Regions from separate parts of the Streptomyces sp. NPDC012935 genome, predicted to be linked through region 2. Evidence: predicted binding sites of a transcription regulator. Region 2 holds the regulator's gene; the other holds the start of a gene.
What was found. Region 2 encodes HrcA, which represses chaperone genes, less so after heat shock. Its sites were predicted from a motif close to TTNGCACTCNGNNNNNCNGAGTGCNAA; they were not measured.
Positions count from the first base shown of each region.

Region 1: groES (co-chaperone GroES) is a predicted target of HrcA. The motif match lies at 4,440-4,466, and genes of this name have one in related genera.

Region 1 covers NZ_JBIBBC010000021.1:36,953-52,603, forward strand. Annotated here, with positions in the region: gene ACFY5C_RS35410 (RNA polymerase sigma factor) at 1-1,147, shown strand, start outside; gene ACFY5C_RS35415 (methyltransferase domain-containing protein) at 1,148-2,317, opposite strand; gene ACFY5C_RS35420 (polysaccharide deacetylase family protein) at 2,439-3,443, shown strand; gene ACFY5C_RS35425 (polysaccharide deacetylase family protein) at 3,440-4,276, shown strand; gene groES (co-chaperone GroES) at 4,613-4,921, shown strand; gene groL (chaperonin GroEL) at 5,071-6,696, shown strand; gene ACFY5C_RS35440 (ester cyclase) at 6,798-7,490, opposite strand; gene ACFY5C_RS35445 (SDR family NAD(P)-dependent oxidoreductase) at 7,637-8,410, opposite strand; gene ACFY5C_RS35450 (MOSC domain-containing protein) at 8,508-9,176, opposite strand; gene ACFY5C_RS35455 (LysR family transcriptional regulator) at 9,258-10,163, shown strand; gene ACFY5C_RS35460 (WhiB family transcriptional regulator) at 10,220-10,549, opposite strand; gene ACFY5C_RS35465 (response regulator transcription factor) at 10,931-11,542, shown strand; gene ACFY5C_RS35470 (sigma-70 family RNA polymerase sigma factor) at 11,848-12,435, shown strand; gene guaB (IMP dehydrogenase) at 12,601-14,106, shown strand; gene ACFY5C_RS35480 (GuaB3 family IMP dehydrogenase-related protein) at 14,212-15,336, shown strand; gene ACFY5C_RS35485 (nucleotide sugar dehydrogenase) at 15,412-15,651, opposite strand, start outside.
Region 2 covers NZ_JBIBBC010000004.1:289,584-305,234, forward strand. Annotated here, with positions in the region: gene ACFY5C_RS13160 (VOC family protein) at 1-257, opposite strand, end outside; gene ACFY5C_RS13165 (16S rRNA (uracil(1498)-N(3))-methyltransferase) at 276-1,031, opposite strand; gene ACFY5C_RS13170 (nitronate monooxygenase) at 1,028-2,113, opposite strand; gene dnaJ (molecular chaperone DnaJ) at 2,281-3,417, opposite strand; gene hrcA (heat-inducible transcriptional repressor HrcA) at 3,418-4,434, opposite strand; gene ACFY5C_RS13185 (MBL fold metallo-hydrolase) at 4,597-5,334, shown strand; gene ACFY5C_RS13190 (DUF3097 domain-containing protein) at 5,377-6,192, shown strand; gene ACFY5C_RS13195 (Uma2 family endonuclease) at 6,170-6,724, opposite strand; gene hemW (radical SAM family heme chaperone HemW) at 6,807-8,039, opposite strand; gene ACFY5C_RS13205 (SpoIIE family protein phosphatase) at 8,090-10,033, opposite strand; gene ACFY5C_RS13210 (HAMP domain-containing protein) at 10,136-14,281, shown strand; gene ACFY5C_RS13215 (two-component system response regulator) at 14,294-14,860, shown strand; gene ACFY5C_RS13220 (AMP-dependent synthetase/ligase) at 14,953-15,651, opposite strand, start outside.

The DNA of each region.
Region 1 (15,651 bases), on a different contig from region 2:
GCTGGTCGCCGCGCTGGAGCAGTGGCCCCGCGACGGTGTCCCCGACAACCCCGGAGCCTGGCTCATGGCCGCCGCCAGGCACCGCGCCGTGGACCTGATCCGCCGCCGCGAGAACTACGCGCGCAAGCTCGCGGAGATCGGCCGCGACCTGGAGCGGACGGCACCGCCCGAGGAGCCGTCCGCCCTCCACGACCCCGACGCCATCGACGACGACCTGCTGCGGCTGGTCTTCACCACGTGCCACCCGGTGCTGTCGCCGCAGGCCCGCATCGCCCTCACCCTGCGCCTCCTCGGCGGCCTGACGACGCCGGAGATCGCCCGGGCGTTCCTGGTGCCGGAGGCCACCGTCGCCCAGCGGATCGTCCGGGCCAAGCGCACCCTGGCGACCAGGAACGTCGCCTTCGAGGTGCCGTACGGCCCCGACCGCGCCGCACGTCTCGGCTCGGTCCTGGACGTCATCTACCTGATCTTCAACGAGGGTTACGCCGCCACGGCCGGGGACGACTGGCTGCGCCCGGCGCTGTGCGAGGACGCGCTGCGGCTGGCCCGTGTGCTGTCGGGGCTGATGCCCAAGGAGCCCGAGGTGCACGGCCTGACCTCCCTCCTCGAGTTCCAGGCGTCCCGCGCGGCGGCCCGCACCGGCCCGTCCGGCGAGCCGATCCTCCTCAAGGACCAGCACCGCAGCCGCTGGAACCGCATGCTCATCGCCCGCGGCATCGCAGCGCTGGACCGCGCGGGCGCCACCGCCACGGGAGCGCCTGGGCCGTACGCACTCCAGGCCGCGATCGCCGCCTGCCACGCGCACGCGTACGCCTACGAGGAGACCGACTGGAAGACCATCGCCACCCTGTACGGCCTGCTGTCGGCCCGCTCCCCGTCGCCCGTGGTCGAGTTGAACCGCGCAGTCGCCGTGTCGATGGTGGAGGGGCCGGAGCCCGCGCTGGAGATCGTCGACGCGATCGCGGCCGGACCGGCGCTGCGGGACTACCACTTGCTGCCGAGCGTGCGCGGTGATCTGCTGCTGCGTCTCGGCCGTACGGACGAGGCGCGGGCGGAGTTCGAGCGGGCGGCGCGGCTGACGCGCAACGAACGGGAGCGGGAGATGCTGTTGAAGCGAGCGGCCGGCGACGAGGGCGACGAGGCCTGACTACGCGGGCCGCCCGACCAGCATCGTCGGCGCCCCCGCCACCCGGGTCAGGAACACGGTCGCCGCGTTGGGTCCTTGAGGCTTGACCTTCTTGCGCAGCTCCTCCGGCTCGACCGCCGACCCGCGCTTCTTCACGGTCAGGATGCCGACCTCGCGCTCCCGCAGCAGGGCCTTCAACTTCTTCACGTTGAAGGGGAGCTGATCGGTGATCTCATAGGCGGCGGCGTACGGCGTCGGCCGCAGCTCGTCCGCCGTGACGTAGGCGATGGTCGCGTCGATCAGGCCGCCGTCCAGCTGCTGGGCGACCTCGGCTACCAGGTGGGCACGGATGGCGGCACCGTCCGGCTCGTACAAGTACCGCCCCACCGGCCGGACTCCGGGGTCGGGGAGGCCTCGTGAGAGCAGTGAGCGCGGTCCCGGCAGCAGGGTGGCCCGAACGGCGCCGGGATCCGTCCCGAACCACAGGACGGCTTCCTTCACGTCCCCGCCGTCCGAGATCCACTCGGCCTCCGCCTCGGCCGGGATCGCCTCGTGCGGGATGCCCGGCGCGATCTTCAGTGCGGCACGGGGCGCCTTGCGGGCCGTCTCGACGGCCCAGGACAGCGGCGGCGAGTATGCCTCGGGGTCGAAGATCCTCCCGCGGCCGCCCCGTCGGGCGGGGTCGACGAACACGGCGTCGTAGCTGGAGACGTCGACCTCGGTGACGTCGCCCTCCCGCACCTCGAACAGGCCGGTGAGGCCCAGGGCGTCCGCATTCGCCCGCGCCGCTGCCGCCGTCACCGGGTCGCGGTCCACCGCCAGCACCCGTATCCCGGCCCGCGCCAACGCGATCGCGTCGCCCCCGATCCCGCAGCACAGGTCGGCGACCGAGTGCACCCCCAGCTCCTTCATCCGGTCGGCGCGGTACGCCGCGACACTCGCCCGCGTCGACTGCTCGACGCCGTTCGGCGTGAAGAACATCCGCCCCGCGTCCGCCGCCCCGAACTTCGCCACCGCCCGCTGCCGCAGCCGCGCCTGCCCGAGCGCCGCCGACACCAGCTCGGCGGGGTGCTCGCGGCGCAGCCGGGTGGCGACGGCGAGTTCGTCGGCGGGGTCGGTGTCGCGTACGGCGTCGAGGAGGGCGCGGCCCTCGGGGGTGAGGAGGGAGAAGAAGGCGGCGAGGTCGTTCACCGGGTCATTGTCCGCCAGCCGGCGGACCGGCCGCTCACGGTGGGCCAGTCGGTGGATGGTGCTTCTCCGCACGGCGGTGTCGGCCCGGCTTCGGGGTGGGCGCCTGCGAAGATCCCGCACCATGCGACTAGTAGTACAAAATGACAAAAGTAGCCCGAATGGGGCACCCGCAGGGCGGCGTGGCCGGGCAGCGGCAGGTACACGGGTCCGCGGAGCAGTCGCCGTGCTCGCCGTCGCCGCCATCGCCGCGGGCTGTGCACCGGCGGGCACTGGCGCATCCGGGCCCGCACGCCCCACCCCGAGCCGGCAGCCCCTGAAGGCACCGCCTCCGGCCACCAGTGCGGGCCCGCACGCCGGGAACACCCCCGGTGCGCATCCGAAGAGGTTCAAGTCGGCGCAGTCCGTCGCCGCCCGAGCCGCCGCCGCGAAACGCTGGGGTCTGTCGAGAATTCCGCTCACGCCCCCGCCTCCACCCGCGACCAAGCCGAAGATCACCACCCGCGAGGGTTTCGAGGTCGACGGGCACGAGGAACTCGGCCTCCCGCCGGTCTTCACGACCATCCCCACCCGGCAACGGGTCGTCTTCCTCACCATCGACGACGGCGCCGAGAAGGACCCCGTCTTTCTGCGGATGATGGACGACCTGCGGGTGCCGTACACCGCCTTCCTCAGCGACTACGTGATCAAGGACGACTACGGCTACTTCAAGCGGATGCAGCGCAGCGGCGTCACCCTGAACAACCACACCCTCCACCACCCGTACCTCCCCGCCCTCTCCTACCGCCGCCAGCAGTACGAGATCTGCGGCATGCAGGACGTCATCGAGGAGCGCTACGGCAAGCCCCCGCTGCTCTTCCGCCCGCCCTTCGGGAACTATGACAAGGACAGCCTGCGCGCCGCGAAGTCGTGCGGCATCAAGTACGTCCCGCTGTGGAACGAAGAGGTCTTCGTCGACCACTGGGAGTACCGCGAGTGGGACCAGAAGATCCGATCGGGTGACATCGTCCTCTCTCACTTCCGGGGCCGGGAGGACTGGCAGGGCACAATGCCCGACATGATCCGCCGGTTCCTGAACAAGGTGACGGCCGAGGGCTACGCGGTGGCCCGGCTGGAGGACTACCTGTGAGGCGGACGCCGTGGGCCGTGGCGGGCGCGGTCCTGGCTTCCGTCCTGCTCGCCGGATGCGCGCAGCCGGCCGGTCCGGTCGGCCCCGGTGGAGGGAAGCCGGGCGACAGGGCGGCCCACAGCACCCGGTCGGTGGACAGCGCGCCGCACACGGCACAGCCGTACCGGCGCTGGGGCCTGACCGCCCCACTCGCCGCGCCACCGCCCCCGCCCGGGAGGCGGCTGCGGCCAGGGACGTCCGGTGGACACCCGCTGCCCGTCGTGCACCGCGCGCCCACCCGCGACAAGGTCGTCTTCCTCACCTACGACGACGGCGCCGAGAAGGATCCCCGCTTCGTCGACATGGTCCGTGAACTGCGGCTGCCCGTCAGCATGTTCCTCACGGACAGCGTGGTCGGCCCGGGCTACGGCCACTTCGCGCGCCTGCGCTCGGTGGGCGCGTCGATCCAGAACCACACCCTCGACCACGCCGCCCTGCGCGGCCTGCCGTACGCCGGCCAGCGCGCCGAGATCTGCGGCCAGCAGAACAAACTCCGCGCCCGCTTCGGCATCCGCCCCCGCCTCTTCCGCCCGCCCTACGGCACGTACGACACGACCACGCTCCGTGCCGCGGCCCACTGTGGGGTGACGGCGGTCGTGCTGTGGCGGGCGGCGATGGAGGGCGACGGCGAACTGACGTACGCGCACGGCCCCGGACGGCTGCGCGCCGGGGACATCGTGTCGGTCCCCTCGGGTGAACCGGCGGGGCTGACGCTGAGAGAGCGGACGACGAGGCTGCTGCGGGAGATCCAGGGACGGGGGCTGACGGTGGGCCGTTTGGAGGACTACATCTGACGGAACTCTCCGGCGCCGGTCCACTCCAGCCCGTCCGGCGTTTGAGGACGAGGCCGTTCAGGCCGATAGCGGGGGTCTGGGGGCGGCAGCCCCCAGGCGGCCACGGCAACACCGGTCACCGGCGGCACCGGTCACCCGAACGCGGCTCAGCCAGCGCAGCGAATTAGCAGTCCGCTTGACCGAGTGCTAATCGCGGTCATAGTCTCGGCTCTGGCACTCCCCACTGGAGAGTGCCAACTACGCGACGGGCAGGTCCGGCACCCGCGACGACGGATCCACCTGGTCGCCACCTCAGACAGTTAACCCCGTGAGATCTCCGAAGGGGGAGGTCGGATCGTGACGACCACCAGCTCCAAGGTTGCCATCAAGCCGCTCGAGGACCGCATTGTGGTCCAGCCGCTCGACGCCGAGCAGACCACCGCCTCTGGCCTGGTCATCCCGGACACCGCCAAGGAGAAGCCCCAGGAGGGCGTCGTCCTGGCCGTGGGCCCGGGCCGTTTCGAGAACGGCGAGCGTCTGCCGCTCGACGTCAAGACCGGCGACATCGTGCTGTACAGCAAGTACGGCGGCACCGAGGTGAAGTACAACGGCGAGGAGTACCTCGTCCTCTCGGCTCGCGACGTGCTCGCGATCATCGAGAAGTAGGGGGGTCTGGGGGTCACCCCCCAGATAACCCGTCACCTCAAGCACTTTTGCTTGTGAGCTGCGCCCCGGGCCCCCGCGACCTTATGAAGCCGGGCGTCTGGGGCGCAGTTCGTTTCACCCACGTTTTCCGAGAGGGCTGAACCGCTCCCATGGCGAAGATCCTGAAGTTCGACGAGGACGCCCGTCGCGCCCTCGAGCGCGGCGTCAACAAGCTTGCCGACACGGTCAAGGTGACGATCGGCCCCAAGGGCCGCAACGTCGTCATCGACAAGAAGTTCGGCGCGCCCACCATCACCAACGACGGCGTCACCATCGCCCGTGAGGTCGAGGTCGAGGACCCGTACGAGAACCTCGGCGCCCAGCTGGTGAAGGAGGTGGCGACCAAGACCAACGACATCGCGGGTGACGGTACGACCACCGCCACCGTGCTCGCCCAGGCGCTGGTGCGCGAGGGCCTGAAGAACGTCGCCGCGGGTGCTTCCCCGGCGCTGCTGAAGAAGGGCATCGACGCGGCCGTGGCCGCGGTCTCCGAGGAGCTCCTCGCGACCGCCCGCCCGATCGACGAGAAGTCCGACATCGCCGCCGTCGCCGGTCTGTCCGCCCAGGACACGCAGGTCGGCGAGCTCATCGCCGAGGCGATGGACAAGGTCGGCAAGGACGGTGTCATCACCGTCGAGGAGTCCAACACCTTCGGTCTGGAGCTGGACTTCACCGAGGGCATGGCCTTCGACAAGGGCTACCTGTCGCCGTACTTCGTGACGGACCAGGAGCGCATGGAGGCCGTCCTGGAGGACCCGTACATCCTCATCAACCAGGGCAAGATCTCCTCCATCGCGGACCTGCTGCCGCTGCTGGAGAAGGTCATCCAGGCGGGTGCCTCCAAGCCGCTGCTGATCATCGCCGAGGACGTCGACGGCGAGGCCCTGTCGACCCTGGTCGTGAACAAGATCCGCGGCACCTTCAACGCGGTCGCCGTCAAGGCCCCCGGCTTCGGTGACCGCCGCAAGGCGATGCTGCAGGACATGGCGACCCTCACCGGTGCCACGGTCATCTCCGAGGAGGTCGGCCTCAAGCTCGACCAGGTCGGCCTGGAGGTGCTCGGTTCCGCTCGCCGGATCACCGTCACCAAGGACGACACCACGATCGTCGACGGCGCCGGCAAGTCCGAGGACGTGCAGGGCCGCGTCGCCCAGATCAAGGCCGAGATCGAGAACACCGACTCCGACTGGGACCGCGAGAAGCTCCAGGAGCGCCTCGCGAAGCTGGCCGGCGGCGTGTGCGTGATCAAGGTCGGCGCCGCCACCGAGGTGGAGCTGAAGGAGAAGAAGCACCGTCTGGAGGACGCCATCTCCGCGACCCGCGCCGCGGTCGAGGAGGGCATCGTCTCCGGTGGTGGCTCCGCTCTGGTCCACGCCGTGAAGGTCCTCGAGGGCAACCTCGACAAGACCGGCGACGAGGCCACCGGTGTCGCGGTCGTCCGCAAGGCCGCCGTCGAGCCGCTGCGCTGGATCGCCGAGAACGCCGGCCTGGAGGGCTACGTCATCACCTCCAAGGTCGCCGAGCTCGACAAGGGCCAGGGCTTCAACGCCGCGACCGGCGAGTACGGCGACCTGGTCAAGGCCGGCGTCATCGACCCGGTCAAGGTCACCCGCTCCGCCCTGGAGAACGCCGCCTCCATCGCCTCCCTGCTCCTCACGACCGAGACCCTGGTCGTCGAGAAGAAGGAAGAGGAGGAGCCGGCGGCCGGTGGCCACAGCCACGGGCACGCCCACTGAGCCCAGCAGCTCACGCGCGCTGAGCCCAGCGGCTCATACGCACGCAGAAGGCCCCGGTCCCGCACGAGAGTGCGGGACCGGGGCCTTCCCCTTCGCGGGCTTCACTCGCCGAGTACCCCCAGTTGCTCCAGCAGACCCGCCCGGTCGTAGAGCCAGCGGCTCTCGCAGATCCTGCCGGCCCGGAACCGCTGCCAGGTCATGCCCTGCATGGACACGTCCTGCCCGGTCGGCATGATCCCCAGGAAGTCGCCCTTGTGCCGCGCGACCCACGTCCACCGGGTGCACACCTGGTCGTCCTGGGCCATCTGGTCGTCGATCCGGAAGGTGAAGTCGAAGGCGCCCTGCCACCCCGCGTACACCTCGCGCATGCCGTCGACGCCCTGCACGGGCCGCGGATACGAGGGATCGTGATCCACGTAGTCGTCCGTGAGGTGCTCACCGATCCGCTCCGGCCCCATCCTGCCCATGGCCTCGAAGAAGGTCCGCGCGGCCAGGACGTTCAGCTGCTCGTCGCGCACCACGTCCAGATCGGTGAACGTGGGCGGCTCGTCACAGAGCGCCACCATTTCCTGGAAGATCCGGCCGGTCTCGGGCAGATCGGAGTTCCGCATGGCCTCGTCGTACGACGGAAACTCCACGATCTCGATGAAGTGCGACGCGTCGGACCGGTCCTTCCCGATGACGTCGTGCGTCGCCGTCCGCTTCCCCTTGGTCTGCTCGACCCACCTGTCCATCAGCCGGTTCATCTCGTCGAAGCGGCTGGTCCTGCAGTCGATGAGCTGTACGAAGGTCATGGCGTCGGGGCCTCCCGGTCGTGCTGGGTGCGGCTGACACCACCATTTTCCCACCGCCACGCCCCTGCGGCCCCCGGTCACGGTGGAACCGGGCGGCGCACCGATCCCCTTCGAAGCACCGAGGCGCCCGGCTCTCCCCGACGCGCCTACTGGGGCCCGTACTTGCGCCCGGTCCGCGAGCTGATCCCCCCGAGCACCCCTCGCGGCACCAGCTTCGCCGCGCCCAGCAGGACCTTGTAGCGAGGGTCCGGGATCGACACCGTCTTGCCCTTCGCCAGATCGTGGAGCGCCGCCGCCACCAGCTTGTCCGCGTCCAGCCACATCCACCCCGGGATGTTGTCCGTCCCCATCCCGGCCCGCTCATGGAACTCGGTGCGCACGAACCCCGGGCACAGCGCCATCAGCCGTACGCCGCTGCCCGCCAGGTCCCGCGCCGCGCCCTGCGTGAACTGCACGACCCACGCCTTGGACGCGCCGTATGTGCCGCGCGGTACGAAGGCCGCCACGGAGGCGACGTTCACGACACCGCCCCGCCCCCGCTCACGCATCGCCTCCGACGCCGCCGACGTCAGGCGCAGTACCGCCTCGCAGTGCACCTTGAGCATCTTCAGCTCGTCGGCCATGGAGACGTCGAGGTAGCGGCCCTTGTTGCCGAAGCCGGCGTTGTTGATCAGCAGATCGACCGGGTTCCTGCGGTCGCCCAGGCGAGCGGCGACCGTCTCGATGCCGGTGTCCTCGGCGAGGTCGGCCGTCAGGACCTCCGCCTCGATGCCGTGCCGGTCATGCAGTTCGGTCGCCTGCTCCCGCAGCCGCTTGGTGTCCCGGGCCACGAGCACCAGGTTGTGTCCGTCGGCAGCCAGCCGCCGTGCGAAGGCCGCGCCGATGCCCGCGGTCGATCCCGTGATGAGAGCCGTTGTCATGGCGCAAGGTTAATGACCCGGAGTCTGCGCGTCCGCTCTCTGCACAGGGCCTCCCAGTCGGTGAAGCCCGTGCGAACAGCAGGCAGGTGAGCCGCGGTCAGATCCCGTGCTGTGACACATACTTCCGAGCTGCCGCCAATGACTCCGGGTGCAGCGACTCGCCCGCCGCCAGCAGCCGCGGCAGCAGCTTGCGCTCCGTCGTGACCGCCCGGAACTGCAGTGCCACCGTCACGTCGTGACCGGGGCGGTGGATGATCTCCATCGCGTCGCCCGCCCGTATCTCGCCCGGCTCGATCACCCGCAGATACGCGCCGGGCGCGGCCTTCGCCGTGAACCGCTTCACCCACTGCGTCTCACCCAGATGGCCCTGAAAGGTACGACAGGGAATCCGGCCGCACGTCACCTCCAGCACCACCTCGGGCCCGATCCGCCAGCGCTCCCCGATCAGGGCACCGGACACGTCCAGGCCGGACGTCGTGAGGTTCTCGCCGAACACGCCGTTCGTCAGCGACCGCCCCAGCTCGCGCTCCCAGTCGTCGAGGTCCTCGCGCGCGACCGCGTACACGGCCTGGTCGTCGCCGCCGTGGTGCCGCTTCTCGCACACCGTGTCCCCCGCCAGCCCGCTCCCCCCGACGCCCTTCGGGCCGGGCGCCGCCACCAGGACCGGCCCCGCCGCCGGCTGCTTGTCGATGCCGGTCACACCGTCGGCGTGATCCGTGTACGGCACCGCCTTGGCGCGGCCCAGATTCACAGACAGAAGCTTCATGCCCGCACGGTAGGCGACGTACGTCCAAAGTGTCGACGCGATATTCGGCACGCCCTCCAAGGCTCGCTTATGCTCGGTTCCGTGCTCGAAGCCCGTCACCTCCGCGTCCTGCGCGCCGTCGCCACCACCGGTTCCTTCTCCGCGGCGGCGCGTGAGCTGGGCTGCACCCAGCCCGCCGTCAGCCAGCAGATGAAGGCGCTCGAGGCCTCCGTCGGCACCCCCCTGCTGATCCGCAGCGGACGCGAGATGCGGCTGACGCAGGCCGGCGAGGCGCTGGTGCGGCACGCCGCCGGGATCCTGTCGGGACTCACCGCCGCCGAGGAGGAGGTCGCCGCCATCGCCGGACTGCGGGCCGGCCGCGTGCGGCTCGTCTCCTTCCCCAGCGGCAGCTCCACCCTCGTCCCGACCGCCCTCGCCGCCCTGCGCGCCGCGCACCCCGGCACCCGGGTCTCCCTGGAGGAGGCCGAGCCGCCGAAGTCCGTCGAGCTGCTGCGCGAGGGCGACTGCGACGTGGCCCTCGCCTTCCGGTACGAAGGCGCGGCCCAGGAAGGGGAGTGGGACGACCTCGTCGTACGCCCGCTGCTGACGGACCGTCTCGTCGGCCTCGTACCCGAACGGCATCGGCTCGCGCGCACCGCGTCCTCCGGATCGGTCGCCATCGGGGAGCTCGCGGCCGAGCCCTGGATCGCCGGATGCCCGCGCTGCCGGGGACAGTTGATCGAGGTGTGCGAGAGCGCCGGCTTCACGCCCCGCATCGACTTCGCCACCGACGACTATCCGGCGGTCGTCGGCCTGGTGGGCGCCGGCCTGGGCGTGGCGGTCCTGCCCCAGCTCGCCGTCGAGTCCGTACGGCCGCGGGGGGCCCGCATGGTGACGCTGGAGCCGGCGGTCCGGCGGGAGATCGTCGCGCTCACCCTGCCCGACCTGGCGCAGGTGCCGGCCGTGGCGGCGACGCTGGAACAGCTTGCGCGGGCCGCCGCCCGCTAGCGGCAGAAAGAAGGGCACGCATGTGCGTGCCCCGAGCTAGATGCAGAAACGTTCCTTCAGGTGTGCGAGCCGGTCTCCCCGCCGGCCGTCGAGGCCGAGACCAGCCGGTTGCGCGCCCGCCCCATGAGCTCCTCGCGCTCGTCCTCGGTCAAGCCGCCCCAGACGCCGTACGGTTCGCGCACCGCCAGCGCGTGCGCCGCGCACTGCGCGCGCACCGGGCACCTCATGCAGACCTCCTTGGCCGAGTTCTCTCGAGCGCTCCGAGCCGCACCGCGCTCGCCCTCCGGATGAAAGAAGAGCGAACTGTCCACCCCACGACATGCAGCCAGCAGCTGCCAGTCCCACAGGTCCGCGTTCGGTCCGGGAAGGCGGGAGAAATCTGCCATTGCGTGACCCCTTGTAGCCGTTCTGGGCGGATACGGTGTCTACGACCGTACATCTACGATCTAAGAAGATGAAAATATGACTCATTGCGAATCTAGCCCCAAACGCCGTGAAACGGGAAGAAAAAGGGCTGAATGGGGCATGGGTTGTGATGAAACATTGAGGGTCCGTCGTGCATGTCTGCCCCGTGTCCGCCCCCTCACGTAGAGTGCCGAAGACGGCGCATGCCCCCGTAACTCTTTCGAGTGACCGTCGTTGAGAGGGCGGAGGCGGTTGAAGGAACAAGCGCTCGGGCACGCGTCCGAGGCGGTCGACCGCACAGGTGACGATTTCGTACCAGCCTGGAGGCTCAAGGTGACGTGCATCAGCTGCGGAGGGCGGCCATGACATCCGTCCTCGTCTGCGACGACTCCCCGCTTGCCCGAGAGGCGCTCCGCCGCGCGGTCGCGACCGTGCCCGGCGTCGAGCGCGTGACGACGGCGGCCAACGGCGAGGAAGTCCTCCGCCGCTGGGGCGCCGACCGCTCGGACCTGATTCTGATGGACGTACGCATGCCCGGTCTGGGCGGCGTAGAGACCGTGCGGCGGCTGCTGTCCGCCGACCCGGGAGCGCGCATCATCATGCTCACCGTCGCCGAGGACCTGGACGGCGTGGCCCTCGCGGTCGCCGCCGGGGCGCGCGGCTATCTGCACAAGGACGCCTCGCGAGCGGAGTTGCGTGCCACCGTCACGCAGGCCCTCGCCGACCCGACCTGGCGGCTGGCCCCGCGCCGGCTGCGCTCAGCGGAAATGGGCGCCGCGCCGACGCTCACCGCGCGTGAGATCCAGGTCCTCGAGGGCATGAGCCACGGCCGCTCGAACGCCGAGATCGGCCGCGAGCTGTTCCTCTCCGAGGACACCGTCAAGACGCACGCGCGACGTCTGTTCAAGAAGCTCGGCGCCTCGGACCGGGCACACGCGGTGGCGCTCGGCTTCCGGTGGGGCCTGGTCCGGTAGGTGAGCCTCAGCGGGGGCACGGGGATCCCCGCCCGCCGCCTGGTGGGCGGGGCTGCTTTTCTCAGGGCGGGTCGGCGCGTTTACCGCAAGGTGAGCGGGTGTGGCAAAGGGACCCGCCGGGTGCCCGCTGCTCGTTTCGCCGCGGATGCCGCATCCTTGAGAATGTGGAGTCTCTCGGGGACGAGTCGGTCGAGCGGAAGGGGAGGGCGCAGGGGATGAGTTCTGCCGCACCTGCTCATAACGCTTCGGTGCACAACGTCGGACACGATGCCACGGACCAAACGGCCGCAAGGCACCATGGACCGATGCGCGAGGACGAGGCGGCTCATGCCCACGGGGCGATCGGAGCACTCGTCCATCGCGCCGTGGACGGGGACGAGCAGGCCACGCACGATCTGCTCGCGCACGTCCACCCCCTGGCCCTGCGCTACTGCCGCACCAGGCTGTCCCGTCTCCCGGGCGACGCCCGTCACTTCGTCGAGGACCTCGCCCAGGAGGTCTGCGTCGCCGTCCTGCTCGCGCTGCCGCGCTACAAGGACACCGGCCGCCCCTTCGAGGCCTTCGTCTTCGCCATCGCCGCGCACAAGGTCGCGGACCTGCAGCGGGCGGCGATGCGGCATCCGGGTTCCACGGCCGTCCCGTCCGACGAGATGCCGGAACGCCCGGACGACTCCCTCGGCCCGGAGGAGCGGGCGCTGCTCAGCAGCGACGCCGAGTGGGCCAAGAAACTGCTGGCCAACCTGCCCGAGAACCAGCGGGAGCTGTTGCTCCTGAGGATCGCGGTGGGGTTGACCGCGGAAGAGACGGGTCAGATGTTGGGAATGTCACCCGGCGCCGTCCGGGTTGCCCAGCACAGGGCGCTGAGCAGGTTGCGCGCGCTGGCCGAGCAGTAGTGCTCCGTCAGTGCTCCCTTGAGTGCGCCCCCAAATGAACAGGCCTCACTCCGGTTCCGTACGAACATACGAAGCCCGGGGTCGGCCGCAACCGTGGAATTTGCGCCCCATGCTTCCCGTTAGCATGGACATCCGCACCGATCAAGGCCATTTGGGGAAGGTGTCATGACTGCCAACGTCGACGGAGTGCCCGGAAAATTCGCAACCCTCGGGCTGACCTACGACGACGTGCTGCTGCTGCCGGGTGCATCCGAGGTGCTCCCCAACGCGGTCGACACCTCGTCCCGCATCTCCCGCAATGTCCGTGTGAACATCCCGCTGCTCTCGGCGGCCATGGACAAGGTGACCGAGTCCCGCATGGCGATCGCCATGGCCCGCCTGGGCGGTGTCGGCGTGCTGCACCGCAACCTGTCCGTCGAGGACCAGGTCAACCAGGTCGACCTGGTGAAGCGGTCCGAGTCCGGCATGGTCACCGACCCCATCACGGTGCACCCCGAGGCGACCCTTGCCGAGGCCGACGCCCTGTGCGCCAAGTTCCGCATCAGCGGTGTCCCGGTCACCGACCCGGCCGGCAAGCTGCTCGGCATCGTCACCAACCGGGACATGGCCTTCGAGACGGACCGCGACCGTCAAGTGCGCGAGGTCATGACCCCGATGCCGCTGGTCACCGGCCATGTCGGCATCTCCGGCAGCGACGCGATGGAGCTGCTGCGCCGCCACAAGATCGAGAAGCTTCCCCTGATCGACGAGGCAGGCGTCCTCAAGGGCCTCATCACGGTCAAGGACTTCGTCAAGGCCGAGAAGTACCCCAACGCCGCCAAGGACGCCGAGGGCCGGCTCCTCGTCGGTGCCGCCGTCGGTGCCAGCCCCGAGGCCCTGGAGCGCGCCCAGGCACTCGCCGGGGCCGGTGTGGACTTCCTGGTCGTCGACACCTCACACGGCCACAACAGCAACGCCCTCAGCTGGATGTCGAAGATCAAGTCGAGCGTGAACGTCGACGTGATCGGCGGCAACGTCGCCACCCGCGACGGCGCCCAGGCGCTGATCGACGCCGGTGTCGACGGCATCAAGGTCGGCGTCGGACCGGGCTCCATCTGCACCACCCGCGTGGTCGCCGGCATCGGCGTCCCGCAGGTCACCGCCATCTACGAGGCCTCCCTGGCCGCGCGCCCCGCGGGTATCCCGCTGATCGGCGACGGCGGCCTGCAGTACTCCGGTGACATCGGCAAGGCGCTCGCCGCCGGCGCCGACACCGTGATGCTGGGCTCGCTGCTGGCGGGCTGCGAGGAGTCCCCGGGCGAGCTGCTGTTCATCAACGGCAAGCAGTTCAAGTCGTACCGCGGCATGGGCTCCCTGGGTGCCATGCAGTCCCGTGGCCAGGGCAGGTCGTACTCCAAGGACCGCTACTTCCAGGCCGAGGTGGCCTCCGACGACAAGCTCGTGCCCGAGGGCATCGAGGGCCAGGTGCCCTACCGCGGTCCGCTGGCCAACGTGCTGCACCAGCTCGTCGGCGGGCTGCGCCAGACCATGGGCTATGTGGGCGCCGCCACCATCGCGGAGATGGAGTCCAAGGGCCGCTTCGTGCGGATCACCTCCGCCGGCCTCAAGGAGAGCCACCCGCACGACATCCAGATGACGGTCGAGGCGCCGAACTACAGCCGCAGCAAGTAGTCGGCAGACTCCTTCGAGGGCGGCCCCGGGTGCACCGGGGCCGCCCTTGTCGTACCCGTCGGCGATACTGGAAGACGCTGAACGCATCAGGGAAAGGCCACAGACGTGACTGAGATCGAGATCGGGCGCGGCAAGCGCGGGCGCAGGGCGTACGCCTTCGACGACATCGCCGTCGTCCCCAGCCGCCGTACGCGGGACCCGAAGGAGGTCTCGATCGCCTGGCAGATCGACGCCTACCGCTTCGAGCTGCCCTTCCTGGCCGCCCCCATGGACTCGGTCGTCTCCCCGGCCACCGCGATCCGCATCGGCGAGCTCGGCGGCCTCGGCGTGCTGAACCTCGAGGGCCTGTGGACGCGGTACGAGGACCCGCAGCCGCTGCTCGACGAGATCGCCGAGCTGCCCACGGAGGCCGCCACGCGCCGCCTCCAGGAGATCTACGCCGCTCCCATCAAGGAGGAGCTGATCGGGCAGCGCATCAAGGAGGTGCGCGACGCGGGCGTGGTCACGGCCGCCGCGCTCTCCCCGCAGCGCACGGCCCAGTTCTCCAAGGCGGTCGTCGACGCGGGCGTGGACATCTTCGTCATCCGCGGTACGACGGTCTCGGCGGAGCACGTCTCCGGTTCGCACGAGCCGCTGAACCTGAAGCAGTTCATCTACGAGCTCGACGTCCCGGTGATCGTCGGCGGCTGTGCCACGTACACCGCGGCCCTGCACCTGATGCGCACCGGCGCGGCGGGCGTCCTGGTCGGCTTCGGCGGCGGCGCCGCGCACACCACGCGCAACGTCCTGGGCATCCGGGTGCCGATGGCGACGGCGGTCGCGGACGTGGCGGCGGCCCGCCGTGACTACATGGACGAGTCCGGCGGCCGGTATGTGCACGTGATCGCGGACGGCGGCGTCGGCTGGTCCGGCGACCTGCCCAAGGCGGTCGCCTGCGGCGCGGACGCCGTGATGATGGGCTCCCCGCTCGCCCGCGCGACCGACGCGCCGGGCCGTGGCCACCACTGGGGCATGGAGGCGGTGAACGAGGAGCTGCCGCGCGGCAAGAAGGTCGACCTCGGCACGGTCGGCACGATCGAGGAGGTCCTGGCGGGGCCGTCCCACACTCCGGACGGCTCGATGAACTTCTTCGGTGCGCTGCGGCGGGCGATGGCCACGACCGGGTACAGCGAGCTGAAGGAGTTCCAGCGGGTCGAGGTCACGGTCGCGGACTCGCAGCACCAGCGCTAGCCGCCGCGCGGTTACGCCGACGTCAGGGAAGGGCCGGTCACCCCGAGTGGGGTGACCGGCCCTTTGCGTGCCCCGTCACAGCCGGTGCGCCGCCCCTGTGGGCGCCGCGCCCCGCGTGTCCAGCAGCAGCTGCGCCTTCACCGACAGGCCCTGCAGGTCGTACGTCCGATGCTGCTGGAGCAAGATCGTCAGGTCGGCGTCCGCGACCGCCTCGTACAGGGCGTCCGCGCGCGGGACCGGGCGGTCCAGGACGTTCCAGGACGGGATGTGCGGGTCGTGGTAGCTGACGCAGGCGCCCAGCTCCATCAGGCGGAT
Region 2 (15,651 bases):
CAGTAGGTGTCCAGATCGTCGACGCGCAGGACCACCAGCGAACGATGTCCCCTGGCCTCGTCGCCGAGTTCGCCCACGACCTCGGCCATCACCGCCCGGTCCTGAAGGGCGATGCCCGCCGAACCGGTTGCGGGGCTGAACTTCTCGTAGGGCCCGTTCGTCGCGCCCGACTGCGGCTTGAGGCCGAGGACCTCGGCGTAGAAGCGGTAGCAGGCGGCGAAGTCGCCGACCAAAAGCCGTACTTGGGCGAGTTCCACGGCGGACGTCCCTCCTGGTCAGGACCAGCGGCCGGTGCGGCCGAGGAGCAGTGCCGTCGCCGCGGTTCCGGCGGTGGAGGTACGCAGGACGGTTCGGCCCAGACGGTACGCCTTCGCGCCCGCCTCCTCGAAGAGGGCGAGTTCCCCGGGGGCCAAGCCGCCCTCGGGGCCGACGACGAGCACGATCTCGCCCTCGGCGGGCAGTTCGGCCGTCGCGAGCGGCTCGCTGCCGTAGTCGCGCTCCTCGTGCAGTACGGCGGCGAAGTCGGCGTCGGCGAGCAGCGCCGCGACCTGCTTGGTCGTGGCCGCCTCGGCGACCTGCGGGAAGCGCACCCGGCGCGACTGCTTGCCTGCCTCGCGTGCGGTGGCCCGCCACTTGCCGAGGGCCTTCGCCCCTCGCTCGCCCTTCCACTGGGTGATGCACCGGGCGGCCGCCCACGGCACGATCGCGTCGACGCCGGTCTCGGTCATGGTCTCGACGGCCAGTTCACCGCGGTCGCCCTTGGGGAGGGCCTGGACGACGGTGATACGGGGCTGTCCCGCTGGTTCCTCGGCCACCGCACCCGCGCCGACGACCAGCCGGTCCTTGCCCTCGGCCGCCTTGACGACCCCCTCTACCCAGCGCCCGAGCCCGTCGGTGAGGACGACCTCCTCGCCGGCCCGCAGCCGCTTCACCGAGACGGCGTGCCGCCCCTCGGGACCGTCGAGCACGTACTCGCCGCCGGAGAGGTGGCCCCGCTCCAGCGACTCGACGACGAACACCGGCGCCGTCATCCGAGAGCACCCCCCTTGCGCGCCGCCGACAACGCTGTCGTCGCGGCGTCCAGCTCCGCGACCAACACCTCCACCAGCTGCCCGGCGGGCAGGTCGCGTGCCATGCGGTGCCCCTGCCCCGCCCACAGGGCCATGCCCTGCGCGTCACCGGACGCGGCGGCCTTCTTGCGCAGCGGGGAGGTCAGGTGGTGGACCTCGGGGTAGGCGGCGGGGGCGTACGGCCCGTGCTCGCGCATGAAGCGGTTGACCAGGCCGCGGGCGGGCCGGCCGGAGAACGCGCGCGTCAGTTCGGTCCGTACGAACAGGGGGTTGGTCAGCGCCTGCTTGTGCAGGGCGTTGGCGCCGGACTCCTGGGTGGCGAGGAAGGCGGTGCCGAGCTGGGCGGCACTGGCCCCGGCCGCGAGGACGGCGGCGATCTGGCTGCCGCGCATGATGCCGCCGGCGGCGACGAGGGGCAGGCTGACGGTCTCCCGGACCTGGGCGAGGAGGGAGAGCAGCCCGATGCCCGACCGGTCCGTCTCCGGGTTGTCGCGATGCGTCCCCTGGTGCCCGCCGGCCTCCACTCCCTGCACGATCACGGCGTCGGCACCGGCCTGCTGCACGGCGAGGGCCTCGTCCGGGGTGGTGACGGTGACGAGGGTGAAGGTTCCGGCGCGGCGCAGGGACTCCAGCACATCCGGCTTCGGCACCCCGAAGTGGAACGAGACGACCGGCACCGGGTTGTCGAGCAGCACGGCCAGCTTGGCGTCGTACCCGTCGTCCCGCCCGCTGTCGCGGTCCCCCAGCTCGGTCTCGTACCAGGCCGCCTCACCGGCGAGCTGATGCGCGTAGACGTCCACTGCCGCGGCGTCGGCATACTCGGGCTGCGGCATGAACAGGTTGACCCCGAACGGGCGGCCCGTCAGCCCGCGCAGCTGCTTGATCTCCTGGTACATCCCGTCGGCGGTCTTGTACCCGGCGGCGAGAAACCCCAGCCCACCGGCCTCGGACACGGCAGCGGCGAGCTGCGGAACGGAGACGCCGCCCGCCATGGGGGCCTGCACGATCGGATGGGGGAAGAGATCGGTCAGCGCGGAGGACATGACGGCATGTTGTCACGTCCTCCGAACAAGTCCGAATCGGCCCGGTGCCGCGGCAACGGGCCGGGGAGAATCAGCCCGTCCGGCGTTCGAGGACGAGGCCCGTTCAGGGCCGGGCGGGGGGCTGAGGGCGGCAGCCCCCAGCCACGGCGAGCAACCCCCGCGCACCGTCAGCGCCCGTTGAACGCGTCCTTCAACCGCGAGAACAACCCCTGCTGCCCGGGCTGGAACTGCCCTTGCGGCCGCTCCTCGCCCCGCAGCTTGGCCAGCTCGCGCAGCAACCGCTCCTGCTCGGGGTCCAGCTTGGTCGGCGTGGTGACCTCGACGTGGACGATGAGATCGCCGCGCCCGCCACCGCGCAGATGCGTCACACCGCGTCCGTGCAGCGGAATCGACTGACCCGACTGGGTGCCGGGCCGGATGTCGACCTCCTCGAGGCCGTCCAGCGTCTCCAGCGGCACCTTCGTGCCGAGGGACGCCGCGGTCATCGGGATCGTCACCGTGCAGTGCAGGTCGTCGCCGCGCCGCTGGAAGGTCGAGTGCGGCAGCTCGTGGATCTCGACGTACAGGTCACCGGCGGGACCGCCACCGGGGCCGACCTCGCCCTCGCCGGCGAGCTGGATCCGGGTGCCGTTGTCGACACCGGCCGGGATCTTGACCGTGAGCGTCCGACGGGACCGTACGCGTCCGTCGCCCGCGCACTCGGGACACGGCGTGGGAACGACCGTCCCGAATCCCTGGCACTGCGGGCAGGGCCGGGACGTCATGACCTGGCCCAGGAAGGACCGCGTCACCTGCGACACCTCACCGCGACCGCGGCACATGTCACACGTCTGGGCGGAGGTGCCGGGGGCAGCCCCCTCACCGTTGCAGGTGTTGCAGACGACGGCCGTGTCGACCTGGATGTCCTTCGTCGTGCCGAAGGCCGCCTCGTCGAGCTCGATCTCCAGCCGGATCATCGCGTCCTGGCCCCGACGGGTGCGCGAGCGCGGGCCGCGCTGGGACGCCGTACCGAAGAAGGCGTCCATGATGTCCGAGAAGTTCCCGAAGCCACCCGCACCGAAGCCGCCGGCTCCCGCGCCGCCCGCCTGGGACAGCGGGTCGCCGCCGAGGTCGTAGACCTGCTTCTTCTGCGGGTCCGACAGCACCTCGTAAGCGGCGTTGATCTCCTTGAACCGCTCCTGGGTCTTCGGATCCGGGTTGACGTCCGGGTGCAGCTCGCGCGCGAGCCGCCGGAAGGCCTTCTTGATCTCTTCCTGCGACGCGTCGCGGCGCACGCCGAGAACGGCGTAGTAGTCCGTGGCCACTTACGACTCCGCCAGGATCTGTCCGACGTACCGTGCCACTGCGCGTACCGCTCCCATCGTTCCCGGGTAATCCATGCGGGTCGGTCCGACCACGCCGAGCTTGGCTACTGCCTCGCCGCCCGAACCGTAGCCGACCGACACGACAGACGTTGAGTTGAGTCCCTCGTAGGCGTTCTCGTGACCGATGCGTACGGTCATGCCCGAATCCCCTGCCTCGCCAAGGAGTTTGAGGAGCACGACATGCTCCTCGAGGGCCTCCAGGACGGGCCGGATGGTGAGGGGGAAGTCATGTCCGAAGCGGGTGAGATTGGCGGTGCCGCCGATCATCAGCCGCTCTTCGTTCTCCTCGACGAGTGTCTCCAGAAGGGTGGAGAGCACGGCCGAAACGGTGCCGCGGTCCTCTATGTCGAAGGCCTCCGCGAGGTCCTCGACGAGCCTCGGCACATCGGTGAAGCGCCGCCCCGCGACCCGGCTGTTGAGCCGCGCGCGCAGATCCGCGAGCGAGGCCTCACCGAAGGGCGCGGGACAGTCGATCATCCGCTGCTCGACCCGTCCGGTGTCCGTGATCAGCACGAGCATCACACGCGCGGGCGCGAGCGAGAGCAGCTCCACATGACGGACGGTGGACCGGGTCAGCGACGGGTACTGCACGACGGCGACCTGCCGCGTGAGCTGCGCGAGCAGCCGCACGGTGCGCGCCACGACGTCGTCGAGGTCGACGGCGCCGTCGAGGAAGTTCTGGATGGCGCGCCGCTCCGGCGGGGTCATCGGCTTGACGCCGGCGAGCTTGTCGACGAACAGCCGGTAGCCCTTGTCGGTCGGGATGCGCCCCGCGCTGGTGTGCGGCTGGGCGATGAACCCCTCGTCCTCCAGGGCCGCCATGTCATTGCGGACGGTCGCCGGGGAGACCCCGAGGTTGTGCCGCTCGGTCAGCGCCTTCGACCCGACCGGCTCCTCGGTCCCGACATAGTCCTGGACGATGGCGCGCAAAACCTGAAGCCTGCGTTCACTCAGCAACCGCGCACACCTCCAGAAGTCGTCCCCTTGACATCTCGCCTGGCACTCTGCGCTGGTGAGTGCCAACCGTCCCCGGCCAGTGTACGGCGGTGGGGTACGCCCCGGGCAAGGCCGGTCCTGCACCACCATGCCCGACGGTGGTGTCTTGGTTAGCGTCGCCGTATGACGGTGACTTGGGAAGAGCTCGGGTGGGAACGGCTGGCGACCGGGGTGGGCAGGTGCCGGCTTCCGGGCTGGGACTGCACCGCGGGGCTGGTCGTGGGCCGGGACACGGCGCTCGTGATCGACGCCGGGTCAAGCCTCGGGGAAGGTGTGCGGTTGCGTACGCAGGCGCAGTGGCTCGCGGGTCACCGTGTGACTCATCTCGCGCTGACCCATCCCCACTTCGATCATGTCTTCGGGGCGGCGGCGTTCGCCGGGGCGGAGGTGTACGGCCCGGTGGGCATGGACACGGTGTTCGCGCACGAGCGGGCGGGACTGCGCTCGGACGCCGTGGGCAACGGCCTGGACCCGGACGCCGCCGACGAGGCTCTGGACGCCCTGGTCCGCCCCCGCCACCAGGTGAGCGGCGAGTGGACCCTCGACCTGGAGGGCGGCCGCCAGGTCCTGCTCGCGAACGTCGGTCCGGCCCACACGGCCCACGATCTGGTCGTGCTGGTGCCGGGCGCGGCCTCCGGCGATCGGGAGGTCGTCTTCTGCGGCGACCTGGTGGAGGAGTCGGGCGAACCCCAGGCGGGCCCCGACGCCGTACCGTCGCACTGGCCGGCCGCCCTGGACCGCCTGTTGGACCTGGGCGGCGAGGACGCGCTGTACGTGCCCGGTCACGGAGCGGTGGTGGACGCGGAGTTCGTGCGGCGCCAGCGCGACGCCCTGGCGGCCCGCTTCGGCGTGTCGCCCTGATCCGCGAGACGTACCCGCGGCGCTTCTCCTATCGTCATCCGAATGCGCCAGTACTCCCCGGACCTGACCCCGCCCTGGAAGAAGCCCAAGCCCGCCCCCGAGGTACCGGCGGACCCGGGCCTGGTCGTGGAGGAGCCGGGCACGGGTTTCTGCGGCGCGGTGATCCGCTGCGAGGCGGGCACGGTGACGCTGGAGGACCGCTTCGGCAAGCACCGGGTGTTCCCGCTGGAGCCGCGGGGGTTCCTGCTGGAGGGCAAGGTCGTGACGCTCGTACGCCCGACGTCCTCCGCTCCCGCACGTCCCAGCCGTACGGCGTCCGGCTCGGTCGCCGTCCCCGGCGCACGCGCACGTGTGGCCCGCGCCGGCCGGATCTACGTGGAGGGCCGCCACGACGCCGAACTGGTCGAGAAGGTCTGGGGCGACGACCTGCGCATCGAGGGCGTGGTCGTGGAGTACCTGGAGGGCGTCGACGACCTGCCGTCGATCGTGGCCGAGTTCGCCCCGGGCCCGGACGCCCGCCTCGGGGTCCTGGTGGACCACCTGGTGCCCGGCACGAAGGAGTGGCGGATCGCGGAGTCGGTGACCAGCGAACACGCCCTGGTCGTGGGCCACCCGTACATCGACATCTGGGAGGCGGTGAAGCCGTCGGCCCTGGGCATCGAGTCCTGGCCGCGCGTCCCGCACGGGCAGGACTGGAAGACGGGGGTGTGCCGGGCACTGGGGTGGCCGTCGGAGAACACCGGCGCGGTGTGGCAGGCGATCCTGAAGCGGGTGGGGTCCTACAAGGACCTGGAGCCGGAGTTGCTGGGGCGGGTGGAGGAGCTGATCGACTTCGTTACGGGTAGCGGTGGGGCCTGACGTTGCTGAAGGTGCCGAATCCGGTGGTGTCGACTTCGAGACCGAGACAGTCCATCGGGACCGGGCAGCCGAACTTGCTCATCCGTTGCACGTGGTACTCGGCTTCCTCGCCACTGCCCTTCGGCTCGGCGAACAGCACACAGTGCGCCATGATCGGGTCGATGATCAGGTAGGCGGGCACGCCGCTCGCGGCATAGATCGCGCGCTTGACCCCGTAGTCGCGCTCCACGCTGGTTTCGGAGACGACCTCCACCAATGCCGTGACCACCGCCGACGGCACGTATGTCCCTTGATCCGGACCGGCGCCTCGCTCGGTCACCACCACATCGGGAACGGGTGCGCTGACGAAGTCGAGCATGTCGACACACTGGGTCTGAAGCGGATACCAACGGTTGCGGGGAATCTGGTCCACCGTCTCCGTGACGTTGCGGTTGTTCACCAGACCAGAGTTACGCGACATCACGATCTCGCCTCGCAGAAGCTCGGCCCTGACGCCCTCAGGCGGCTCCAGCCCCTCGAAGAACTTGATCATCGCGCGATCGTTCACAGCGGCACCCTACGAATCGGTGCGCCGCCCAATGGTGCCTCTGCGTCCGATTCACCCACCGGAGTGATCAGTCCACCAAATCCCTGACCACCGCATCCGCCAGCAACCGCCCCCGAAGCGTCAGCACCGCACGCCCTTCCCCGTACGGCCCCTCCTGAAGCAGCCCCTCCCCCAGCGCCCGCCGAGCAGCCGCGAGCCCCTGCTCCCGCAGCAGCTCCAGCGGCACCCCCTCCAGCAGCCGCAGCTCCAGCAGGATCCGCTCGACCCTCCTGTCCTCCTCGGACAGCAGCTCGCGCCCGGCCCCCGGCGAGCGTCCCGCCGCCAGTGCCGCCGCGTACGCGCCCGGATGCTTCACGTTCCACCAGCGCACGCCGCCCACGTGCGAGTGGGCGCCCGGACCCGCGCCCCACCAGTCGGCGCCCCGCCAGTACAGCTCGTTGTGCAGGCAGCGGCCCGCCTGTGAGGTCGCCCAGTTGGAGACCTCGTACCAGTCGAAGCCCGCCTGCGACAGCACCGAATCCGCGATCAGGTACCGGTCCGCGTGGACGTCGTCGTCCGTCATCGGGACCTCGCCCCGGCGGATGCGGCGGGCCAGCTGGGTGCCCTCCTCGACGATCAGGGCGTAGGCGGACACGTGGTCCGGGCCGGCGCCGATCGCCGCCTCCAGCGAGGCCCGCCAGTCGTCGTCCGACTCGCCCGGTGTGCCGTAGATCAGGTCCAGGTTGACGTGCTCGAAGCCTGCCGCGCGCGCCTCCGCCACGCACGCCTCGGGACGGCCCGGGGTGTGGGTGCGGTCCAGGACCTTCAGCACGTGCTGCTTCGCGCTCTGCATGCCGAAGGAGAGCCGGTTGAAGCCGCCCTCGCGCAGGGTGGCCAGATACGCCGGGTCCACCGACTCCGGGTTCGCCTCCGTCGTGATCTCCGCGTCCGGTGCCAGCCCGAACTCGTCACGGATCGCCCCCAGCATCCGTACGAGATCGTCGGCGGCCAGCAGCGTGGGCGTACCGCCGCCGACGAAGACCGTGCGGACCTCGCGCGGGTCGTCGCCGAGGACCTTGCGGGCCATGCGGATCTCGTCGACGAGGGTCTCGGCGTAGTTGTCGCGGGACGCCAGCACTCCGCCCGTGCCGCGCAGCTCGGTCGCCGTGTAGGTGTTGAAGTCGCAGTAGCCGCAGCGGGTCGCGCAGTACGGGACGTGCAGGTAGAAGCCGAGAGGGCGGTCGGCGGACCCGGCGAGGGCGGACGCGGGGAGCGTGCCGTCGTCGGGGACGGGCTCGCCGTCGGGGAGTGCGGAAGGCATGGGTTCTATTGTCCAGCACGCGCGGGTGCCCGCCGGAACCGAGAGAACCGCTACTCGGCCTGGAGCACCAGCAGCGCCAGATCGTCCTCCGGCGGACGGCCGCTGAACTCGTGCACGAGCCTGCGGATCCGCTCCGCGATCAGCTCGGCGTTCAGCCCCGCGCACCCGGCGAGCGCGGTCGCGAGGCCGTCGCCGTCGTCGAACTGGCTGGAGCCGCTGCGCCGCTCCGTCACTCCGTCGGTCACGCACAGCAGGGTGTCCCCGGAGCGCAGCTCGAAGGTCTCGCTGGTGTACGTGGCGTCCTCGACGACCCCGAGGAGGGTCTGCGGATGCGCCGCGGTGTGGACCTCGCCGCCGGCGCCCAGCAGCAGCGGCAGCGGGTGTCCGGCGGAGGCGAGGGTGCAGCGGATGCCGCCGTCGAAGGGGGTGAGTTCGCCGTAGAGGAGGGACAGGAAGCGGGTCTGCGGGCCGTCGCCCGGCGCCGGCGGGACCGGCCCGACGAGGGCGCGCGCGGCGGCGTCGGCGGCCTCCGTGGCGTCGTCGAGGAGTAGCTGGTTGAGACGGTCGAGGACGTCGGCGACCCGGTAGCCCTCCCGGGCGAGGAGCCGCAGCCAGGGGCGTGCGATGCCGATCACCACGGCCGCCTCGGGGCCCTTGCCCTGGACGTCCCCGATGGCGAAGCACCAGCGGCCGTCGCCGGCCGGGAACAGGTCGTAGAAGTCGCCGCTCGGACCGCCCTTGTCGCACGGCTCGTACACCAGCGCGCTGGCCACGCCGGGGATCTCCGCGACGGCACCGGGCAGCAGTCCGCGCTGCAGGACCCGGCTGATGGTGGCCTGCCGGGCGTACTGGCGGGCCGCGCCGATGGCGAGCGCCACCCGGCGGCTGAGGTCCTCGACGAGCCCGGTGACCTCGTCGGGGAAGCGCAACAGGTCGGCCCGCCCGATGACCAGCGTGCCCAGCGGGCGGCCCCCGGCGATCAGGCGGTACGCGAGCGCCGTGCCGCTCATCCCGCGCGCGCCGAGCGCCTCACCTGGCCAGGGGTAGGCGACCGGACCGGTGCGGTGGTCGTCGGCGGGAAGCGGCGGCTCCTTCTCCAGGGCCTGGCGCAGCTCCTCGATGAGGTTCTCGGAGCCGTGCCAGACGCGGGCCAGCCGCGGCCCGGTCCCGGCGGCGCCGTCCGCCCCCCAGCCCGCCCCTCCCCCGGCCTCGCCCGATCGTGGGTATCCCCAGCGCCCGGCGACCTCGTCCTCCAGCCACACCGCACACCAGTCCGCGAGCCGCGGCACGATCAGCTGGCCGGCGAGCGCGGCGACCAGGTTCTCGTCGAGCTGCCCGGCGAGCAGGTCGGAGGCCTCGGCGAGGAAGGACAGAGCACCGCGGTTGAGCCAGTCGGTCTCCCGCTCGGCGCGCTGGGGCTCGGGGGCGAGGATCTCGGCGACGCGCAGCCCGCGCTCCAGCGCGCGCTCCTCGGCGTACACCTCGATGTCGTCCTTGGCCGCCACGGGGTCCTCGGCGGGCAGCCGCGCCCACACGGTCTTGGAGCCGGTGCGATAGGTGACGCCCCAGGACTCGGCGAGCCGGGACACCAGCCGCAGGCCGCGCCCGTACTCCGGAGTCTCGTACGGCGCCTCGACCTCACCGTCGCGCGGGGCGCGCGAGGGATGGTGGTCCAGGACCTCGACGACGAGGGCGCCGGCGTCCTCCAGCCGGCAGGTGAGCTCCAGATCGGTGCCGGCGTGCACGACGGCGTTGGTGACCAGCTCGCTGACGGCCACGACGGCGTCGTCGACGAGTCGGGCGCTGAGGTGCTCGGTGCCGGGGAGCCCGGAGGCGGCCCATTCGGTCAGGGCGTTGCGCACGAGGGTGCGGGCGGAGCCCGGGGAGATCGGACTGCCGGGGAGGGTGGCATGGGTTTCCGCGCCCACGCCTCCGGGCGCAGGCGCATCAGAGGCACGGGAAACGGTCTCCCGTTGCGCCGGAATGGCCCCCATGGACAGCTCCCCGAACGGTTCGGACGAATACGCCTCAGTCGACGCCGACAGAGTGACAGACTGGCCACGCCCATAAGCACCGAGTTACCGAAGTGGGCCGCCATGAGTGAGAACCGTGCTACGCGTGTGCTCGAAGACGGACAGAAAGACGGTCAGATTCGAGCATCGGAACTGCGCCCGCTGCTCGCCGCGATGACCGCGGCGAGGGACGGCGACTTCCGGAGGCTGCCGGAGACCGGTGAGGGAGTGGTGGCCGAGCTTACGGCGGTCTTCAACCAGATCATGGACCGGAGCACGCACTTCAACCGCGAAGTGCAGCGCGTCAAGAGGGAGTTGGTCCGGCACGGCAGGCTCGACGAGCGGCTCTCGGCGAGCCCGGGCCCCGGTGACTGGACGACCCGCGTCAACGACGTCAACCAGGTGCTCGACGCTCTCGTCGCCCCGGCGGCGAACGCGACGCGCGTGCTCGACGCGGTGGCCGGCGGTGACCTGACCCAGCGCGTCGATCTGCATGACGGCAGCCGCCAGTTACGCGGCGACCTGCGGCGCCTCGGCCGCGCCGTGAACAAGATGGTCGACCAGCTCTCCCTGTTCACCGGTGAGGTCACTCGCGTGGCCCGCGAGGTCGGCACCGAGGGCCGGCTCGGCGGGCGGGCCAAGGTGCAGGGCCTGTCGGGCAGTTGGCGGGACGTGACCGAGGCCGTCAACACGATGGCGTCCCGGCTGACGGCGCAGGTGCGCGACATCGCCCTGGTGACCACGGCGGTGGCCCGCGGCGACCTGACCCGCACGGTCACCGTCGAGGCGACCGGCGAGCTGCTCGAACTCAAGCTGACCGTCAACACGATGGTCGACCAGCTCTCCGCCTTCGCCGACGAGGTGACGAGGGTCGCCCGCGAGGTGGGTACGGAAGGGCAGCTGGGCGGACGCGCGCAGGTGCGCGGCGTCTCCGGGGTATGGAAGGACCTCACCGACAACGTCAACTTCATGGCGTCGAACCTGACCTCCCAGGTCCGCAACATCGCCCAGGTGACGACCGCCGTCGCCAACGGCGACCTGAGTCAGAAGATCACCGTCGACGCCCAGGGCGAGATCCTCGAACTCAAGTCGACCATCAACACGATGGTCGACCAGCTCTCCGCCTTCGCCGACGAGGTGACGAGGGTCGCCCGCGAGGTGGGCACGGAAGGCAACCTCGGCGGGCGGGCCCAGGTACGCGGCGTCTCCGGCGTATGGAAAGACCTCACCGACAACGTCAACTTCATGGCGGACAACCTGACTTCCCAGGTCCGCAACATCGCCCTCGTCTCCACCGCCGTCGCCCAGGGCGACCTGGGCAAGAAGATCACGGTGGAGGCGAAGGGCGAGATCCTGGAGCTGAAGTCGACCATCAACACGATGGTGGACCAGCTCTCCGCCTTCGCCGACGAGGTCACCCGCGTCGCCCGCGAGGTCGGCACCGAAGGAAACCTCGGCGGTCAGGCCCAGGTACGCGGCGTCAGCGGCGTCTGGAAGGACCTCACCGACAACGTCAACTTCATGGCGCTGAACCTAACCTCGCAGGTCCGCAACATCGCGCAGGTGACGACCGCCGTCGCCAACGGCGACCTGTCCAAGAAGATCACCGTCGACGCCCGCGGCGAGATCCTCGAACTCAAGGACACCGTCAACACGATGGTGCAGCAGCTGCGCGCCTTCGCCGACGAGGTCACCCGCGTGGCCCGCGAGGTCGGCACCGACGGCCGGCTCGGCGGCCGAGCCCAGGTGCTGGGCGTCTCCGGGGTCTGGCGGGACCTGACCGACAACGTCAACTACATGGCCGACAACCTCACCTCCCAGGTGCGCAACATCGCCCAGGTCACCACCGCCGTCGCCAACGGCGACCTCTCCAAGAAGATCGACGTGGACGCGCGCGGCGAGATCCTGGAGCTGAAGACCGCCATCAACACGATGGTCGACACCCTCTCCTCCTTCTCCTCCGAGGTCACCCGCGTGGCCCGCGAGGTGGGCTCCGAGGGCCAGCTCGGCGGCCAGGCCCGGGTGGAGGGTGTGTACGGCACCTGGAAGCGCCTGACGACGAACGTGAACGAGCTGGCGTCGAACCTGACCACCCAGGTCCGCGCGATCGCCGAGGTCGCCTCCGCGGTGGCCCAGGGCGACATGTCCCGCTCGATCACGGTCGAGACGCGCGGCGAGGTCGCCGAGCTGAAGGACAACATCAACCTGATGGTGGCCAACCTGCGCGAGACGACCCGCGCCAAGGACTGGCTGGAGTCCAACCTGGCCCGCCTGGCCGCCCTGATGCAGGGCCACCGCGACCTGATGGAGGTCGCCGACCTGCTGCTGCGCGAGCTGACACCGCTGGTGAACGCCCAGTACGGCGCGTTCTTCCTGGCCGACCCGGACGAGGAGAGCGCCGCGCTGCGCACCACGGTTCCCACGAAGGGGCTGGCCTTCATCGCCGGATACGGCTCGGCCCAGGGCACGACCATCGAGACCGGCGGCCTCCCGGTGCACGGACTGGTCCGGCAGGCGGCCCGGGAGAAGAAGCGGATCCTGGTCGAGGAGGCGCCACCGGACTACATCAAGATCAACAGTGGGCTCGGCGAGGCGGCTCCCAGCAGCGTCGTCATCATCCCGATCCTCTTCGAGGACAAGCTGCTCGGCGTGATCGAGCTGGCGTCGTTCTCCCGCTTCTCCGATGTGCACCTGGCGTTCTTCGACCAGTTCGTGAACACCATCGCCGTCGCGATCAACACGATCATCGCCAACTCCCGTACGGAGTCGCTGCTCGGCGAGTCCCAGCGCCTGGCCATGCAGCTCCAGGAACGCTCTGACGAACTGCAGATGCAGCAGGCCGAGCTGCAGCGCTCGAACGCCGAGCTGGAGGAGAAAGCAGCGCTCCTGGCGACGTCGTCGCAGTACAAGTCGGAGTTCCTGGCGAACATGTCCCACGAGCTGCGGACCCCTTTGAACTCTCTGCTGATCCTGGCGAGGCTGCTCTCCGACAACCCGGACGGCCATCTCTCCGACCAGGAGGTCCAGTTCGCGACGACGATCCACCGCTCGGGCTCGGACCTGCTCCAGCTGATCAACGACATCCTGGACCTGTCGAAGATCGAGGCCGGCCGGATGGACGTACGGCCGAAGAAGCTGCCGCTCATCAAGCTGCTGGACTATGTCCACGCCACCTTCCGCCCGCTCACCCTGGACCGGGGACTCGCCTTCGAGGTGGCGGTCGGCGAGGACGTACCGCGCGAGATGTACTCGGACGAGCAGCGCCTCCAGCAGATCCTGCGCAACCTCCTCTCCAACGCCATCAAGTTCACCGCCTCGGGCAAGGTCGAGCTGCGCGTGAACCGATTGAAGGACCCTGAGCACCACTACGTCCTCGAGGGCGACGAGGTGATCGCGTTCTCGGTGTCCGACACCGGCATCGGCATCGCCGCGGAGAAACTCCCGGTGATCTTCGAGGCGTTCCAGCAGGCCGACGGCACGACCAACCGCAAGTACGGGGGCACGGGCCTCGGCCTGTCCATCAGCCGTGAGATCGCCGGCCTGCTGGGCGGCCGTATCGTCGCCGAGAGCGAGCCGGGCAAGGGCTCCACTTTCACGCTGTACGTCCCGGTCGTCAGCCCCGGTCACTCCGCCACCGGCCCGGTGCCCGAGGACCGGTCGCTGCCGGTGCCGGAGCAGCTGTCCGCCGAGACGTTCTTCTCGACCGCCCACGACGCGGACGATTCCTGGCCGACGCCGACCAAGCTGGAGGCCTGGCAGATGGGCCGGGCGGGGCAGATCCTGCCGGGCCGGCGGGTGCTCATAGTGGACGACGACATCCGCAACGTCTTCGCGCTCACCCACGTCCTGGGGCGGGTCGGCATGCCGGTCCTGTACGCGGAGAACGGCCGCGAGGGCATCGAGACACTGGAACGCACCCCGGACGTCGAACTCGTCCTCATGGACATCATGATGCCGGAGATGGACGGATACGAGACGATCTCCGCCATCCGTCGCACCCCGCGCTGGACGGACCTGCCCATCGTCGCGCTCACCGCGAAGGCCATGCCCGGAGACCGGGAGAAGTCCATCGCGCGGGGTGCCAACGACTACGTACCGAAGCCGGTGGACGTGGATCAGCTGCTGACCGTCGTCTGCGACCTCCTGGACCCCGAGGTCGCGGACAGCACCGTAGTACCGGAACCGAGCGCTTCCGAAGAGGAAGAGGTTCCGCCGACCATCACCGAGTGAGGCCACTTGATCATGAGCGCTGAGGCAACGACCGACGAGCGTGCCGGCATCCTCCTGGTCGACGACATGGAGGACAACCTGATCGCGCTGGAGGCCGTACTGGGGTCCCTCAACGAGCCGCTCGTCCGCGCGCGTTCGGGCGAGGAGGCGATGAAGGCGCTGCTGCGGCAACGCTTCGCCCTGGTGCTGCTCGACGTCCGCATGCCGGGCATGGACGGCTTCGAGACCGCCTCCAACATCAAACGACTCGACCAGACCAAGGACGTCCCGATCATCTTCCTGACCGGCGCCGAGGACGACCCGGGCTACGCCTTCCGCGGCTATGCGACAGGCGCGGCGGACTACCTGACCAAGCCGTTCGACCCATGGGTGCTACGCGCGAAGGTGACGGTGTTCCTGGACCTGTACCGCAAGAACAGGCAGCTGGAGCGTCTGCTGAGCCGCGAGCACATCCACAGCAAGCAGCTGAGCGCTCAGTTGGCGGCACTGGAGGAACAGCTCTCCGAGGACACACCCCTGAACCTGACGGACCTACGCGCCAGGGTCCACGAGATACGTCGGCTGGTCGGAAAAGGGTGAACGGGCCGACCTGAAGGGGCGCGGGGAACTGCGCGACAAGCCACGACGAACCCGCAGCCGCCAACGGTCCCCGCCACCCCTCCGGTCGCGCGCTACGCCTCCCGCGTTCCCGCGTACATCTCCTCGATCAGCCCCTTGTACTCCCGCTCGACGACCGGCCGCTTCAGCTTCAGGCTCGGCGTGATCTCCCCGTGCTCCACATCGAGATCCCGCGGCAGCAGCCGGAACTTCTTGATCGTCTGCCACTTCTGCAGCCCTGCGTTGAGCTGCCGCACATACCCGTCGACCATCTCGACGGCGGCCGGCGAGGCGACGATCTCCGCGTACGACTTCCCGCCGAGCCCGTTCTCCTCGGCCCACGCCACGATCGCGACCTCGTCCAGCGCGATCAGCGCCGTGCAGAAGTTCCGGTCGGCACCGTGCACCAGGATGTTGGAGACGTACGGGCACACCGCCTTGAACTGCCCCTCGACCTCGGCGGGCGCGATGTACTTGCCGCCCGAGGTCTTGATCAGGTCCTTCTTGCGGTCGGTGATGCGCAGGTACCCGTCCGGGGACAGCTCCCCGATGTCACCGGTGTGGAACCAGCCGTCGGACTCCAGGACCTCGGCGGTCTTCTCCGGCAGCCCGTGGTAGCCCTCCATGATGCCGGGGCCGCGCAGCAGGATCTCCCCGTCGTCGGCGATGCGCACCTCCGTGCCGGGCAGCGGCTTGCCGACCGTGCCGGTGCGGTAGGCCTCGCCCGGGTTCACGAAGGACGCGGCCGAGGACTCCGTGAGGCCGTAGCCCTC